Regions from separate parts of the Levilactobacillus namurensis genome, predicted to be linked through region 2. Evidence: predicted binding sites of a transcription regulator. Region 2 holds the regulator's gene; each other region holds the start of a gene.
The links. Region 2 encodes HrcA, which represses chaperone genes, less so after heat shock. Its sites were predicted from a motif close to TTAGCACTCNNNNNNNNNGAGTGCTAA; they were not measured.
Positions count from the first base shown of each region.

Region 1 (5,638 bases), 260 kb from region 2:
CTCGTCTAAGCCCATCCCCAGTAACAGGGGAACGGCAATCGGGTCGCCGGCCATCTCACCGCACATCGCCACGGGAATCCCCGCGTTGTGCCCGGCCGCAATCACCCGGTTAACTAACCGGAGAATGGCCGGATGGTACGGCTGGTAGAGGTAGCCGACGTCCTGGTTCGTCCGGTCAGCAGCCATGGTATAGCCGATCAAGTCGTTGGTCCCGATACTCATGAAATCAACTTCCTGAGCGAACCGGTCAGCCAGTAATGCCGCGGCTGGCACCTCGACCATCATGCCGACCTTCACGGTACCCATCGGTACCTGCTTGACCGTCAACTTCGAGCGTTCGTCGTCGTAGATGGCCTTAGCCTGGCGAAACTCATCGAGCGTCGCAATCATTGGGAACATAATTCGTAGATTGCCGAAAGCCGAGGCCCGCAACAACGCCCGTAACTGACTACGAAAGGCCTCTTGGTGGGTCAAACTGCGGCGAATCGCCCGCGCCCCCATGAAGGGGTTAGCTTCCGGCTTCTGCTGCAGGTACGGTAACGGCTTATCCCCACCGATATCGAGGGTCCGCATCACCACCGGATGCGGCGCCATGGCTGCTAAAACTTCCTTATAAGCCGCGAACTGTTGGTCCTCACTGGGTAAGTGGTCCGCATCCATGTAGAGGAACTCCGTGCGCATCAGTCCGATAGCCTCGGCCCCGTTACGCAGGACGTTAGGCATGTCTTGGGGAGTGCCAATGTTGGCTGCCAACGTGACGCCCACGCCATCCGCACTGGTAGTCACCGTATGCTGTAATTTCGCTAACCGCTCTTGGTTGGCGATGCGGGCCTGCATCTGTTCCCGCGCCGTGGTCAACTCGGCTTCACTAGGATCCAATAAGACCTGGCCCTGGTTACCGTTCACCACGACCGTACTACCTTCGGCCATGTCCGCCGTCGCCGTCTGGGTCCCTACGACCGCTGGAATGTTCAGCGAGCGGGCCAGAATCGACGAGTGCGACGTTCGGCCACCCAGATCCGTGACAAAGCCTAAGATGTAACACGGATTAACGGAGACCGTATCACTGGGAATCAGATCATGGGTCACCACGATGACCGGGTGATTGACCAACGCCAAGTCTGGCAATTGAACCTGCAGGAGGTGGGCCGTGACCCGCTTGATCACGTCATGGAGGTCCGTGACCCGTTCTTGCATGTACGCATTACCCTTTAGGTCCTTGAACGATTGCTCATAACGTTGGGCAACCGTGGCCAAGGCCGCTTCGGCGTTCAGGTGCTCCTGGCGAATCAACTTTTCGACCGCCGCAATCAATTCTGGGTCCTGAAGCATCACAATATGCGCACTAAAAACCTGGGCACTATCAGCGCCCAGGTTTTTAGTTGCACGAGTTTTAATCGTCTCAATGTCGGAGACGGCTGCTTCAAGGGCCTGATGGAATCGATTTAGTTCGTCATCCAAATTCGTAATTGTGTGTCGCTTAACGGTTAAGTCCGGTTCAACCAAGCGATAGACCTGGCCGCACACGATTCCGTCACTTGCGGCAATTCCCTTGAGCATCGCTCTCATTAGTCAGATAAACCCTCTTTTTTCAGCGTTTCAGCAACGGCAGCCATTGCATCGGCTTCGTCGTCACCATCAGCCGTAATCGTAATTTCAGCGTTTTGGCCAACACCCAAGGACATCACGCCCATGATAGACTTCAAGTTCACGGACTTGTCTTGGTATTGTAAGCTAACTTCTGAGTTGAACTTGCTTGCAGATTGGACTAATAACGTTGCTGGACGGGCATGAATCCCAGTTTCAGCAGTGATATGAAATTCGCGTTTTTCCATAAATGATCGATCTCCTTTAAGCTTAGGTTGAATTCTTATCGAACATAGCGCCTTGATCTTGCGCAGTGATCAAACAACCATACTGACGTTATGCCTACTTACTAAGAATATCAATCTGACCATCAAATTACAAGTGATACTGAACCGCTTTCATCAAAAAGACCTTATGATTGGTCTTCGGTCGCATCCCGATCGTAATGGTAGACCAGCTTACCGCCCTTATGGGCCTCGCCAATCACCCGCTTCCGGGTCTCAAACGCCATGAACGCCTGTTGAAAGGCCGGGAACTCGTCCGGTTCCACCTCAAACTGATCGATTTTCTGGTCCTTTAACTGATTCATCAGGTCCGTAAAGTCTCTTGCCATCTGCTCGCCCCCTTTAGCCATCATGTCAATATGACCGCGCCTGTATGTGCCTATATTTTACGGTGAAATACCAAACAGGTCAAAGAAATTTGCCGACTTTTCGTCAAAAGCCGACCTCCTTTTTAGCATTCTATAGTTGAGAGTGCTAAAATAAAGCCGTTCGGAAGAAGTGGCCCCTTAACCATTGTCTGACGAAGCAAGCAAATTAGTTGCATGCTGTGGCCGACGCGGTATACTGTGTTTAAAGGTCAAGAAAGGTCAAACGCTTTTCAACGAACGACCGACGTGTTTTGCCACGTTATTCCATTAAAGAAGGGAGACGAACAAACACATGCTATGTCAAAATTGCCACCGGAATCAAGCAACCATTCACCTCTACATGAGCGTGAACGGGCAGCGGCAACAAGTTGACCTATGCCAAAATTGCTATCAACTACTCAAGCAACAGCAAGACAACTCTGGAAATGGAGGTGGCCGTATGGCACAAGATCCATTCGGCTTTGGTAACCTGGATGACATTTTCCGGGCCATGCAAGGTGGCAACTCCGCCAACCAAGCAGACTACCGGCAAGCTGCTAACCAAGGGCGTCCGACCCAACCGGCGGGCAACCAAGGTTCCGGTAACGGCCTGCTGAGTCAGTATGGTCTGAATCTGACCAAGTTAGCCAAAGACGGCAAAATCGACCCAGTGATTGGGCGCGATAAAGAAACGGCACAAGTCATTGAGATCCTCAACCGACGGACCAAGAACAACCCAGTCCTGATCGGTGAAGCCGGCGTCGGGAAGACGGCGGTGGTCGAAGGCTTGGCCGAGCGAATCGTTGAAGGCAACGTTCCGCAGAAGTTGACGAATAAGCAAATTATTCGTCTCGACGTGGTTTCCCTAGTTCAAGGCACCGGTATCCGGGGCCAATTCGAACAACGGATGCAACAATTAATGAAAGAAGTTCAAGCTAACCCCGACATCATCCTCTTCATTGACGAAATCCATGAAATCATGGGTGCCGGCAATGCTGAAGGCGGGATGGACGCCGGTAACGTTTTGAAGCCAGCGTTAGCCCGGGGAGACTTCCAGTTAATTGGAGCCACCACGTTAAATGAATACCGGGACATCGAAAAAGACCAAGCCTTAGCACGGCGGTTCCAACCAGTAACGGTAGACGAACCTAGCCCGGACGAGGCCATCAAGATTCTCAAGGGTATTCAAAAGAAGTACGAAGATTATCACCACGTTCACTACACGGACGCCGCGATTGAAGCGGCCGTTCGGTTATCTGACCGGTACATCCAAGACCGGTTCTTACCCGACAAGGCCATCGACTTACTCGATGAATCCGGGTCGCGGAAGAACCTGACCATCAACGTGGCCGACCCGCACGCCATCGACGAGAAGATCGCCGATGCTGAGAAGCAAAAGCAAGCCGCTTTGAAGCAGGAAGACTACGAGAAGGCCGCCTACTACCGGGACCAGGTCACCAAGTTGAACAAGTCTAAGGAAAGCGCCCAGAGCGCCGACCAGGACCAGTCCACGGAAGTGACCGAAAAAGACATGCAAGATATCGTGGAAGAAAAGACCAACATCCCCGTTGGCGAACTGCAGGCTAAGGAACAACATCAACTGAAGAGCTTAGGCCCTGACCTAGAGAAACACGTGATCGGCCAAAACGAAGCGGTTGATAAAGTGGCCCGCGCCATTCGCCGGAACCGAATCGGTCTGAACGGAACGGGCCGGCCAATTGGATCCTTCCTGTTCGTCGGTCCTACCGGGGTCGGCAAGACGGAACTCGCCAAGCAATTAGCTAACGAGCTCTTCGGGTCGGAGGATGCCATGATTCGGTTCGACATGTCCGAATACATGGAGCCGCATTCCATTTCTAAGCTGATCGGATCTCCTCCTGGCTATGTCGGGTACGAAGAAGCCGGTCAACTGACCGAACAAGTTCGGCGGCACCCATACACGCTGGTACTCTTGGACGAAATCGAAAAGGCTCACCCCGACGTCATGAACATGTTCTTACAGATTCTAGACGACGGCCGGCTGACCGATTCCCAAGGACGGACCGTGTCCTTTAAGGATACCCTGATCATCATGACCAGTAACGCCGGGACCGGTGACGTCGAAGCCAGCGTCGGGTTTGGCGCCGAAGCCAGTGGTAAGACCCATTCCGTTCTGGACAGTCTGACCAACTACTTCCGTCCCGAATTCCTGAACCGGTTCGACGACATCATCGAATTCAACTCCCTGACTAAGGAGAACTTGATGCAGATCGTCGACTTGATGATCGGTGACGTGAACCAGATGCTGGCCACGCAAGGGCTACACATCCACGTCACGGAACCCGTAGAAGAGAAGCTGGTCACCGATGGTTATAATCCAGCCATGGGGGCGCGGCCGCTTCGCCGGGTCATTCAAGAAGAGATTGAAGACCGCATCGCTGACTACTACCTTGACCACACGGGCACCAAGAACCTGGTGGCTAAGATCGAAGACGGGAAGATCGTTCTGACCGCCGATGACAGCGCCACGGCAACTAAATAATCCTGATTAACGGGCAAACCATCTGCGGGTGGTTTGCCCGTTTTTTAGGGTCAGCACGAGAGCGCCACCATTCCCGACAAGACTGGTTTTGAAACCGAAAAATCACCTGCATCCCCCTAGGAGTTGCGGTATACTGTATTTTAAAGGAAAGAACGGAAGGAGGGAATTGCCTTGGCACTATTGAACTGGTTACGTCACTTGGTCACCCGGCCGACAAACCGGCCCCGGCACCAGCGTCCCCTGACTCGGCGTACCCGGCAGACTCTGCCCCGCCCAGCGACGCATGCGCCCATGCCGCCTCAACCAACCGAGCCACCAGTCCCTCGCCAGCTCACCCCGGAGGCCGCAACACCTTTAGCCCCAACGTCACCAGCGCCCGTCACTCACGCGGCGCCCGATGCAACGCTGGTGGTGCGCCTGGTCGATCAACGGGACCACCCCCTTCAGCCCGCACTGGTCTTAACGGGGCAGTTGAATGCCCCGGTGCGCCTCAAGATTCCCGAGATTCCGGGGTACACCCTCCTGGATATTCAGGGATTCACCCAAAATTTTCTCAGTGCGTACGGCCTGACCACGCTAGTCTACCAATCCATCTGGGGACAGCCCGTCACGACCTACCTGATCGACTACGATACCGGCCAGCTCCTGGCTCTCCCTCGGACCTTACGCGGTAAGTTGCGGACGCCATATCAGTTGACGCCCCCCGCCGTAACCGGCTACCACATCTTCCAGGCCGAAGGGAACCAGCACGGCCAGTTCAGCGATCAAAGCAAGCGGGTCCTGTACTTCTACCGACGCGACGCCTGGCAGACCGTCCAGCGGGTCCACCAATACGTGACCTTGACTGCCGATCACGACGTCTACGACCTCCCAGCGGGGACCGCGTACGGGTACCAGTT
Region 1 covers NZ_CP134159.1:1,792,876-1,798,513, forward strand. The annotation lists gene ptsP (phosphoenolpyruvate--protein phosphotransferase) at 1-1,569, opposite strand, end outside; gene RIN67_RS08755 (phosphocarrier protein HPr) at 1,569-1,835, opposite strand; gene RIN67_RS08760 (hypothetical protein) at 2,000-2,200, opposite strand; gene RIN67_RS08765 (ATP-dependent Clp protease ATP-binding subunit) at 2,532-4,739, shown strand; gene RIN67_RS08770 (MucBP domain-containing protein) at 4,911-5,638, shown strand, end outside.
Region 1: a site for HrcA is predicted at 2,323-2,349, ahead of RIN67_RS08765 (ATP-dependent Clp protease ATP-binding subunit). Genes of this name have one in related genera too.

Region 2 (5,638 bases):
TGTAAGACGTGGATATCAACGGCTGGTTGGTTATCCGCAGCCGTAGAGAAGACTTGGGACTTGCTGGTTGGGATCGTCGTGTTCCGATCGATCAACTTCGTGAAGACACCACCCATGGTTTCAATCCCCAAGGACAATGGCGTCACATCCAACAGCACAACGTCCTTGACGTCACCGGTGATGACCCCACCTTGAACGGCGGCACCTAAAGCAACGGCTTCATCAGGGTTGATGGAGTGGCTTGGCTCCTTACCCGTCCAGTTCTTGACCGCTTCTTGAACGGCTGGAATCCGAGTTGACCCACCGTTTAAGATGACCACGTCAATGTCGCTGGCTTGTAAGTCCGCATCCTTCAACGCATTTTGAACAGGGATCCGGGTCTTGTCAACCAAGTCCGCCGTTAATTCGTTGAACTTAGCCCGTGACAAGCTCTTTTCCAAGTGCAATGGGCCGTTTTCACCAGCCGAAATAAATGGCAAGCTGATTTGGGCTTCAGTAACCCCAGAGAGGTCCTTCTTAGCCTTTTCAGCGGCATCCTTCAGCCGTTGCAGTGCCATCTTATCCTTGGACAAGTCCACACCGTTTTCATCCTTGAAACCAGCAATCAACCAGTCCATGATCTTTTGGTCAAAGTCATCCCCACCTAAGTGAGTATCCCCGTTAGTGGACAGAACATCGAAGACGCCATCCCCTAAGTCCAGGATGGACACATCAAACGTCCCACCACCAAGGTCGTAAACCATGATCTTTTCGTCTTTATCCTGCTTATCCAAACCGTAAGCTAAAGCAGCCGCCGTTGGTTCGTTGATAATCCGTTCAACGTTCAGACCCGCAATCTTACCGGCATCCTTAGTTGCTTGCCGTTGGGCATCGTTGAAGTAAGCTGGGACCGTGATGACCGCCTTGTCGACCGTGTCACCAATGTAGTCTTCAGCAAACGACTTCAAGTGTTGCAGAATCATCGCGGAGATTTGTTCTGGCGTGTAGTCCTTGCCATCCACGGCAACCTTGTATCCGGCTTCACCCATGTGGCTCTTAATTGATGAAATCGTGTTAGGGTTCGTGATTGCTTGCCGCTTGGCAACTTCACCAACTTGGGTTTCACCATCTTTAAACGCAACGACGGATGGCGTCGTCCGAGCGCCTTCCTTGTTCGCAATGATCTTGGGGGTACTACCTTCTAGAACGGCAACGGCTGAGTTGGTCGTCCCTAAATCAATCCCAATAATTTTATTGCTTGCCATCAAAAATTCCCTCTTTTTCGTTTATTTTTGAATTAAATTACTGTGCTACGACCACCATGGCTGGTCGTAAGACCCGGTCCTTGAGAAGGTAACCCTTCTGGAGGACCTGTGCCACAGTTTCTGCCGGTTGATCATCCGAGGCAGGAACGGTTTGAACAGCTTGGTGCTTAGTGGGATCGAACTTCTCACCCAACGCACCAATCTCGGTGATGTTGTTCCGCTTAAGGGCGTCTTGTAAATGATCATAGGTCATTTGGACCCCCTTCTTCAAACTTTGAGCAGCCTGGTCGTCAGCATCGACGGCTAAGGCCCGTTCCAAGTTATCGATTACGGGTAACACATCCTTGGCTAACTGTTGACCATCGTACTTGATCAACGTTGCCTGCTCCTTTTCAAACCGGGTTTGCATATTTTGAATTTCAGCTTCGGCCCGCAAATACTTGTCTTCCATGTCTGCGGACTTTTGCTTCAAAGCAGCTAGAGCTTCGGCCGCTGGATCGGGCTTAGCTTGTGCTTGGTCTGTCGCTTGTTTAGCCGCATCTGCAGCCGCTGTCGTGCTGGTAGCTTGTTCCGTTACCGGCCCTTCAGTGGTTGCCGACTTTTGGCTTTCAGCAGATGTCGATTGTTCTTCAGCCACGATTGAACCCCTTCCTTTCTATTACTCGTCATAGTAACGATAATAATCGAGTAGTTTTTTGGCCAACTCTTCACGAAACGCCCCCACGATGCCGATCATCCGCGAATAAGGCATCCGCGTCGGTCCCAAGATGGCAATCATCCCTTGACCGTGTTGATCGACGTCATAAGTCGCCGTGATTAAGCTATAATGCCGTAACGCATCATTGGTCATTTCGTTACCAATTTGAACGGAGATGTTATCTCGCGGTTGCCCCAAAACATCCGCAATATCGTCGGTCTTATCGATCAACGAATATAGCGACTTCAGGGAATCCACGTCACCATCTTCCGCGAAGTTCAGCAGGTTGAGTCGCCCACCGACGTAGAACCGCTCTTGCGCGGCCTTAGTCAACACGTTCCCGAAGATGTCCAAAAAGCCTTCTGGACTCTGTAAGTAACTCGCAATTTTGACCGGAATATCGGTTTGGAGCTTCTTGAGAACCTCGGGTAACGTTAAGCCAACCAGTTGGTCATTGATCAACCGCACGACCGCCTCGAGTTGTTCTCCCGTGACCGTCTCGTTGACATCAAACGTTTGGTTCTCCACGTCGCCACTATCCGTTACCAGAATCGCCATGACTTGCCGGCGACCTAGGGGAACTAACCGAAAGCCGCTTAACCGACTATCCTTAAGCTCCGGCTTCAGCGTAAACGCGGTGTAACTGGTCAAGTTCGAGAGAATCGTCGCAGACTGCGAAATAATCTCATCAATCTTGTGAAAGTCACCGCCCAACGCGGACTGAATCATGTTCAGGTCATTGGGCCGCAACGGGTCCGGCTTGACCAAATGGTCGACGTAATACCGGTAACCTTCCACCGACGGAATCCGCCCAGACGACGAATGCGTCTTGCGAATCAATCCCTGTTCCTCGAGCGCCGCCATCTCGTTACGAATGGTCGCTGAGCTAACGTGGATGGGTAACTGCTTAGCTAGTGCCTTGGATCCCACTGGAACACCACTGTTAGTGAAATCACGGACAACGGCTCGCAGAATCATCATCTGTCTTTCTGACAGCATCACAATCACCCCTTTTTTAGCACTCAAAGTTATTAAGTGCTAAGACACATATATAATGTAGCAAAACACCGTTTTTAAGTCAAGAAATCTGGCAAGAATTTTAGCAATCTCTTTGGTTAAGTGCTAATTTTTTTACCAAGAGGCCCAGTTTACCACTTCTCACCACCAGTGCCAATGAAGTTTCCAAACGAACCCCCAAACCCAAATAGGACGCGAACTCACCGTTCGCGTCCTATTGGTTACTTATTCATGAGCAGCTAACGCGGTAAAGTACGCCCGGGTCGCCACCTCATCTTTTTTCAATTGTTCCACTAGTGCATCCGCACCGGTGAACTTGACCTCGCCGCGCAACCGGTGATGCCATTCCACTTCAACGGGTTCGCCGTATAGGTTACCGTGGAAATCCAGGAGATTCATCTCGACAGTGATCGGCCGGTCATCCCCGAACGTCACGTTACGGCCCACTGAGACCATCCCCGGGTACCAGATTGCACCGACTTTCAACCGGGCCGTGTAAATCCCAATCCCCGGTTGCCACTCATTCGTGGGCGTCAAGACGTTGGCTGTCGGGAACCCAATCGTACGGCCCCGAGCTTCCCCGTGGACCACCACGCCCGTGGTCCGGTAAGTGTACCCCAACAGGTCGTTGACCGTATCGATTTGGCCCGCTTTCATGGCCTGGCGAATACGCGTCGAACTGATCTTATCCTGCGTTGCCGTCTCCTCAGGAACGGTTTCGACCTGAAACCGCCCTTGGGCGTATTCAGGCAACCGCGCCATGGTCGCAATATCTTTGGGCCCATAAGTGTGGTCAAATCCCGCGACAGCCGTCGTCGTATGAAAGGCTACCAGGTAGTGGTCCACAAACTCTTGCGGCGTCTGGGCCGCAAATTCGCCCGTGTAGTTAACCAAGAAGACCCGATCAACGCCTAAGCGTTCCAATTGCCGTAACTTTCGCTCCGGCGTACTCAGGTACTTCTGGTCATCGACCGTCAGGGGCCGGTAAACCAAGGCAGGATGATGATCATACGTCAGCACAGCCAGTTTGACGCCCTGAACCCGCGCCAATGCCTTGGCCCGGTTGATCACAGCCTGATGCCCGCGGTGGACGCCATCAAAGAAGCCCATGGCCAAAACGACCGGGTCCTCAGGCAACTGTCGTGCATCCAGCGGGTGGTGTATTCGAATAACTTCCATCGTTAATAGCTTCTCCTTACCTGTTAATTAACAGCAAACATTTTCAGTGGCTTATACGCGTGCTTGGCCGCCGTCCATTGATAGAGACACTTGATCTCACCTGCATAGCGGAAGGCCAATACCGGAGCCGTCTGTCCCGGCAACTCCTCAGGAGTCAAGAAGACGCCGTTTCTCACCAGCCCCCACAGTCGCTCCGAAAGCTCGACTTGCGGGTATCCGTCCAGCGCGTAATCGATGGGCCGCAAGACTTGGTCTAGGGTGTCGGTTGCCATCGCCGCACTGACCGCTTCTAAGGTCACCGCTTGGTCTAACGTGAACCCGCCGCTCTTTAAACGCGTCAAAGACGCCATAACGGCGGGAACTCCCAACTGACGGCCTAGATCGACAGCCAGCGTCCGGACATAGGTGCCCTTAGAACACGCAATCTTAAAGTCGATGGTCTGGGTCCCCGCTGCGGCATCAAAGGTCCCCGCGCCGTCAAGGTCAAACGCATCGACCGTCACCGTCCGGGTCGGCCGTTCCACGGTCTCGCCCGCTCGAGCGTATTCATACAGTCGCCGCCCGTGAACCTTCACAGCCGAATACATGGGGGGCGTCTGTTGAATCTCCCCCGTCAACGTGGCTGCAGCCGCTTGAATCGCCGCAGCCGTGAAGGGTTGACTCAGGGTTTGGCGGCTTACCTCGTCACCATCTAGGTCTTCCGTAGTCGTCGCGAATCCCAAGGTCACCTGGCCCTGGTAAACCTTTCCGGACGCCATCAGATAGGGCACCACCTTAGTGGCCGTTCCGATACAAATCGGTAAGACCCCATCGACACTAGGGTCCAAGGTCCCGCTATGGCCCACCTTCTTGGTATGCAGAATGTGCCGCAGCTTCGCAATACAGTCGAAGCTGGTCATCCCGCGGGGCTTATACAGGGGAATAATTCCGTTCATATGCATTCCTCCATTAATCAAAAGGACGCTGTCCCCCAACGGGTCAGCGTCCTCAACCGCTCATCGACCAGACTACTTGTCTTGGTGATGAAGATCATTTAACAGTTCATCAATCCGGCTACCGTATTGGACAGACTTATCACGTTCAAAGAACAGCTCTGGAGTCTTATAGATGCTCAACCGCGAACCTAATTCAGAACGAATCAGCCCGGTGGCCTTCTTTAAGCCCTCAGCCGTCTTCTCAGCTGATGACGCCTTGTCCGACAAGATACTGTAGTAAATCGTGGCTTCTTGTAAGTCACCAGTAACTTCCACACCCGTAACGGTAACACCCTCGACGCGAGGATCCCGTACCCGTTTTAACAGGATATCCGTGACCTCACGCTGGATCTCTTGTTCTAAGCGACCAACTCGATATTGTGCCATTTTACGTTGTGCCTCCGTTCTTTACTTAACAGGAACTTCCTTCATGACGTACGCTTCAATCACATCGTCAACCTTGATGTCATTGTAGTTTTCAATCGTCAATCCCAGTTCGTATCCTTGCTTAACTTCCTTCACGTCGT
Region 2 covers NZ_CP134159.1:1,534,600-1,540,237, forward strand. The annotation lists gene dnaK (molecular chaperone DnaK) at 1-1,244, opposite strand, end outside; gene grpE (nucleotide exchange factor GrpE) at 1,282-1,881, opposite strand; gene hrcA (heat-inducible transcriptional repressor HrcA) at 1,903-2,940, opposite strand; gene ribF (riboflavin biosynthesis protein RibF) at 3,184-4,137, opposite strand; gene truB (tRNA pseudouridine(55) synthase TruB) at 4,161-5,072, opposite strand; gene rbfA (30S ribosome-binding factor RbfA) at 5,145-5,498, opposite strand; gene infB (translation initiation factor IF-2) at 5,520-5,638, opposite strand, start outside.

Region 3 (5,638 bases), 530 kb from region 2:
TAGGTTAGTCAGCATTTTGGGCTGGCTTACCCCAAGGCCGAGTTTGAAGACCTGGGGGGGCAGGGCTCTAAGTCGTGCCCACCACGCTCCAGCCTCTTCAGGCCCAACCGGTAAGGCGGCTGATTGCCACCTCCTACCTTGGGTTACATGCTTCAACACAGTATCGTGGTCGTTAATTACAAAAAGAGCCCGGGAACTTAATCCCGGACTCTTGAAAATTCAAATTTAATGAGATACGGCTTACATCATGCCGCCCATACCGGGTTGGCCGGCTGGAGCAGCTGGTGCAGCAGCGTTCTTGTCTGGCTTGTCAGCCACAACGGCTTCCGTAGTCAACAACAATGCGGAAACAGAGGCAGCGTTTTGCAGAGCAGAACGGGTAACCTTGGTTGGGTCGGTGATGCCGGCAGCAACCATGTCTTCGTACTTGTCATCAGCAGCGTTATAGCCGATACCAGGCTTTTCACCCTTCAGGTGTTCAACCACAACGGAACCTTCGACCCCAGCGTTTTGGGCGATTTGACGAACTGGTTCTTCTAAGGCCCGTAAGACAATGTTGATCCCAGTTTGGGCATCCCCATCAGCCTTCACAGAAGCCACGTCCTTGATGACGTCGATCAAAGCAGTTCCACCACCAGGAACGAAGCCTTCTTCAACGGCCGCACGGGTCGCGTTCAAGGCATCTTCGATCCGGTACTTGCGTTCCTTCAATTCAGTTTCGGTTGCAGCACCGACCCGAACCACAGCAACACCGCCGGCTAACTTCGCCAAACGTTCCTTCAGCTTGTCACGGTCGAATTCAGAGGTCGTGTCAGCGATTTGACCCTTGATTTCAGCTACCCGGTCAGCGATTTGGTCCTTAGAACCAGCACCTTCAACGATCGTGGTGTTGTCCTTCGTCACGTTAACCTTTTGAGCTTGACCTAATTGTTCGATGGTCGTGTCCTTCAGGTTCAAGCCTAAGTCATCGGTGATGACCGTACCACCCGTCAGAACGGCGATATCTTGTAACATGGCCTTACGACGGTCACCAAAGCCAGGTGCCTTCACAGCGACCACGTTGAAGGTTCCCCGCATCTTGTTCAGAACCAGCGTTGGCAAAGCTTCACCGGTAATGTCATCCGCAATGATCAGTAATGAACGGCTTTGTTCAACAACTGATTGCAGTAATGGTAAGATGTCTTGAATGTTAGAAATCTTCTTGTCGGTGATCAAGATGTAAGGGTTGTCCAGGTTAGCTTCCATCTTGTCGTTGTCGGTAACCATGTATTGAGACATGTACCCACGGTCGAATTGCATCCCTTCAACCACGTCGAGGCTGGTATCAACCCCACGGGATTCTTCAATCGTGATGACCCCGTCGTTACCAACCTTTTCCATGGCGTCAGCAATCAAAGAACCGGTTTCCTTGCTGGCGGAAGAAATAGAAGCGATTTGGGCGATGTCGTCCTTGGTCTTAACGTCGTGAGACATCTTGTGTAAGGCCTTGACCGCCGCGTTGGTTGCCAATTCGATTCCGTGACGAATGCCAACTGGGTTCGCACCGGCCGTGACGTTCTTCATGCCTTCGTTCACGATGGCTTGCGTCAGAACCGTGGCAGTCGTGGTCCCGTCACCAGCGATGTCGTTGGTCTTGGAAGCAACTTCGGAGACTAACTTAGCCCCCATGTTCTCGAAGTGGTTTTCCAATTCGATGGACTTGGCAATCGTTACCCCATCATTCGTGATGGTTGGGTTACCGTAACTTTGTTCCAAAACAACGTTCCGGCCTTTAGGGCCCAAGGTGGTCTTAACCGTGTCGGCTAACTTGTCGACACCGGCTAACATTGCGCTACGTGCGTCTTCAGAAAATTTTAATTCTTTAGCCATTTTAATCGTTCACCTCATACTAAAATTTTTAATCGTGTTGCTGGATGAGTAGTGGGAAAGTCTTAGTCAACGACAGCGACTAAGTCCTTTTCGTGTAAAACAAGGTACGTCTTGTCTTGGTACTTCACTTCAGTACCGGCATATTTGTCGAACAATACTTTGTCGCCAACTTTGACACTTGGCGCAACCTTTTCACCATTGTCCAATACCCGACCGTCACCAACTGCAACAACGTTGGCCGTTTGAGGCTTTTCTTGTGCGTTACTTGCTAACACAATGCCGCCAACCGTTTCTTCTTCTTCTTGTGGTTGGTCTAAAATGACACGGTCTCCTAATGGTTTTAACACTTGAATCCCTCCAATGAACTAGGTTTTAGCACTGTTAGCACTTGACTAACATAAGTGCTAATCAACAATATCTAATATATGATTATTCCCAGTAAAAATCAAGGAATTTGGCAAACTTAATTCGAGAGTGCTAATTGGTCCACCCGGTGTCTAGGTTTGCCATCCCCATGAGGCCTCTTTGATTGTACCAAAAAAGCCGCGATTCTCCGCGAACCACGACTTCTGGTCTAATCTTTATTGTAGTGTTCCAAGAAGTAAATCAACGTCTGGAGCTCGTTAGTCAAGTCAACGTTTTGGACCCGAACATCCTTGGGCACCGTGACCCGCAACGGCGTGAAGTTCAAGATTCCCTTCACACCACCGGCTACGGCTTCGTCCGTGACCTGTTGGGCAACTTCTGATGGCACCGTCAAGATGGCCACCTGAATCTGTTGCTCTTCCAGTTGGGTCCGAAGTTCCGTCATTGGGTAAATCGGCACGCCACTTTGAATCGTGTTGGCGATCTTATCATTGACGTCGAACGCCGCACTGATCCGGACGTTACCGTCCTGGTGGAAGTTAAAGTTCAATAAGGCGTGTCCTAGGTTCCCGACCCCAATCAAGGCCACATTGGTCAACCGGTCTTGGTTCAAAATCTTCCGGAAGAACTTGATTAGACTTTCCACGTCATAACCATAGCCCCGTTTCCCTAAAGCACCGAAATACGAAAAATCACGCCGAATCGTTGCCGAGTCAACCTTGACGGCTTCGGAAAGCTCCGTCGAAGATACTCGTGTTTTATCCGCGTCCAGCAAGATGTTCAGGTACCGGTAATAAATCGGTAACCGCTTTGCTGTCGCCCGCGGAATTTTTTGTTCTGTCAAAGGTACACCCTCCTAATCAACATTGCCAGCTACCGTTGAAAGGTCGCCGTCAACGATAACTCTTTTACACAATCTTTTTGCATGTGAAATTCACTTTCCCTCAAATTATAGCATACCCACCGGGCTTGTGAAAGAAATTGCAAATATTTTTCACTATTTCTTCGAAATTTCGGTCTGGTCGGGGAATATGCTAAAATAGACAGTATCAATTCATGCTATCTGCACTAAAAGGAGGTCGATCTTGTGATTCTGTTACAGGTCCAGCAAGTTTCCCGTCGGTTCGGCGCCGAAGTCTTGTTCCAAAACGTCAATCTCGACGTCGCGGAACACGGTCGCATCGCACTAGTCGGTCGAAACGGGGCTGGTAAATCGACACTATTAAAAATGATTGCCGGGGAAACCGAACCGGATGCGGGTCAGATTACCAAGAAGCGCGGCCTCACCATCGGCTACCAGGCACAAAACGCGGGAATCAACTCGACCAAAACCGTCTGGAACGAGATGCTCAGTGTGTTCGCCAAGCTACAAGCCATGGAGCGGATAATTCACGAACTCGAAGCGGAAATGAGTGACCCCGCCATCAGCGCGGACCCCGAAAAATTCCAACAAGTCAGCAGTACTTATGACCAGTTACAACAAGACTTTAGCGACCAGAACGGGTACGGCTACCAGGCCGAGATTCGTGGGGTCCTTCACGGGTTCGAGTTCGACGAAAGCGTCTACGACAAGCCCATCACCGAAATGTCCGGGGGACAACGGACCCAGCTGGCCTTGGCCAAGCTACTCCTGGAACGACCCGACCTGCTGATCCTCGACGAACCCACTAACCACTTGGACGTTGAGACCTTGACTTGGTTAGAAGGTTACCTACAAGGGTATCCGGGGGCCATCCTGATTGTCTCCCATGACCGGTACTTCCTCGACCACGTGGCCACGGAAGTCTACGATATGGCTCACGGCGGGTTGGTCCACTATCAAGGAAACTACTCTCATTTCATCGACGAAAAAGCGGAACGCTTACGCCAAGAGTGGAAAGAATACGATAAGCAGCAAGCCGAGATTTCCAAGTTGGAGGACTTTGTGAACCGCAACATCGTGCGGGCGTCCACCACCAAGCGGGCCCAGGCCCGGCGGAAACAATTGGAGAAGATGGACCGCATCGATAAGCCCGACGCGGACGAAAAAGTCGCCCGCTTCCGGTTCACACCCCGACGGCAAAGCGGTAACGTGGTGCTCGACGTGGTCAACGCCGCCGTGGGGTATCGTGATCAAGTCCTCTGCCAACCCATCAACCTCGACATCAAGAAGCATCAGGCCGTCGCCATCGTGGGCCCCAATGGCGTGGGCAAGTCCACCCTGCTCAAGACCATCTTAGGTAAATTGCCCGCTCTGGCCGGTCAGGTCATCTTCGGGACCGGTGTCGATACCGGGTACTACGACCAAGACCAAACGCTCCTGCACGCGAAGAAATCCGTCTTACACGAGCTCTGGGATGACCACCCGACGACTCCCGAAGGCGACATCCGGGCTATCCTGGGAAGCTTCCTCTTCACGGGACCGGACGTCGACAAGACCGTCCACAGCCTCAGTGGTGGTGAAAAGGCGCGTCTGTTGCTGACCAAGTTAGCCATGCGTCACGATAACTTCCTGATGCTGGACGAACCCACCAACCACTTGGACATCGACAGTCGGGAGGTTCTGGAGAACGCCCTCAACGAATTCGACGGGACCATCCTCTTCGTCTCCCACGACCGGTACTTCATTAACCAGGTCGCCACGCAGGTGATTGAGCTCAGTCCTGAGGGGACCACCCGGTACCTGGGGAACTACGACTACTACGTCGACAAGAAGGCCGAGCAGGACGCTTACGCTGCTAAGGAAGCCGCCGAAGCTGAGGCCGCTAATCCCACGGTGGTTGCGCCGAAGCAGACCCAGGTCGATTACCAGCAGCAAAAGGAGCGGTCCAAGGCTAAACGGAAACTGTCGCGTCAAGTTGCCGCGCTGGAAGAACAGATGGGCAAATTAGAACAACAAAAAACGACCATCGAGCAGACCATGAGTCTCCCCGAGAACTTTAACGACGCGGAAAAGTTGGGTGACTTACAGGCCCAACTCGACCAACTGACCACGCAACTCGACCAGGTCGAAGACGACTGGACCACTCAAAGTTTGGCGTTAGAAGACTTCGATAACGATTAACATACGACGCCATTTAAAAAGCCCCTTAATTCGCTATGCACGAATTAAGAGGCTTTTCGTTTCGTCAAACTTACTTAACTGGATCAGCGACCCAGTCGAATTCCAGACTAGGGTCAGCATTCAAAGTGGCGTCCGCAAAGACCTGGTGGCGGTAAGCGACTTCCGCAAACGCCCCAATCATGGCGGCGTTATCGCCACAGAGCTTTAACGGCGCCTTAACCAACCGGGTCCCGGGGACCGCTGCCAGTTCGGCGTCTAACCGTTCCCGCAGACCATGGTTGGCCGCAACCCCCCCGGCAAGGATCAGTTGGTGAACCGGATACTGCTTGAGCGCCCGCAACGTCTTGTCCGCCAAGACAT
Region 3 covers NZ_CP134159.1:2,069,287-2,074,924, forward strand. The annotation lists gene groL (chaperonin GroEL) at 241-1,869, opposite strand; gene groES (co-chaperone GroES) at 1,932-2,216, opposite strand; gene RIN67_RS09955 (redox-sensing transcriptional repressor Rex) at 2,444-3,079, opposite strand; gene RIN67_RS09960 (ABC-F family ATP-binding cassette domain-containing protein) at 3,323-5,278, shown strand; gene tsaD (tRNA (adenosine(37)-N6)-threonylcarbamoyltransferase complex transferase subunit TsaD) at 5,349-5,638, opposite strand, start outside.
Region 3: a site for HrcA is predicted at 2,251-2,277, ahead of groES (co-chaperone GroES). Genes of this name have one in related genera too.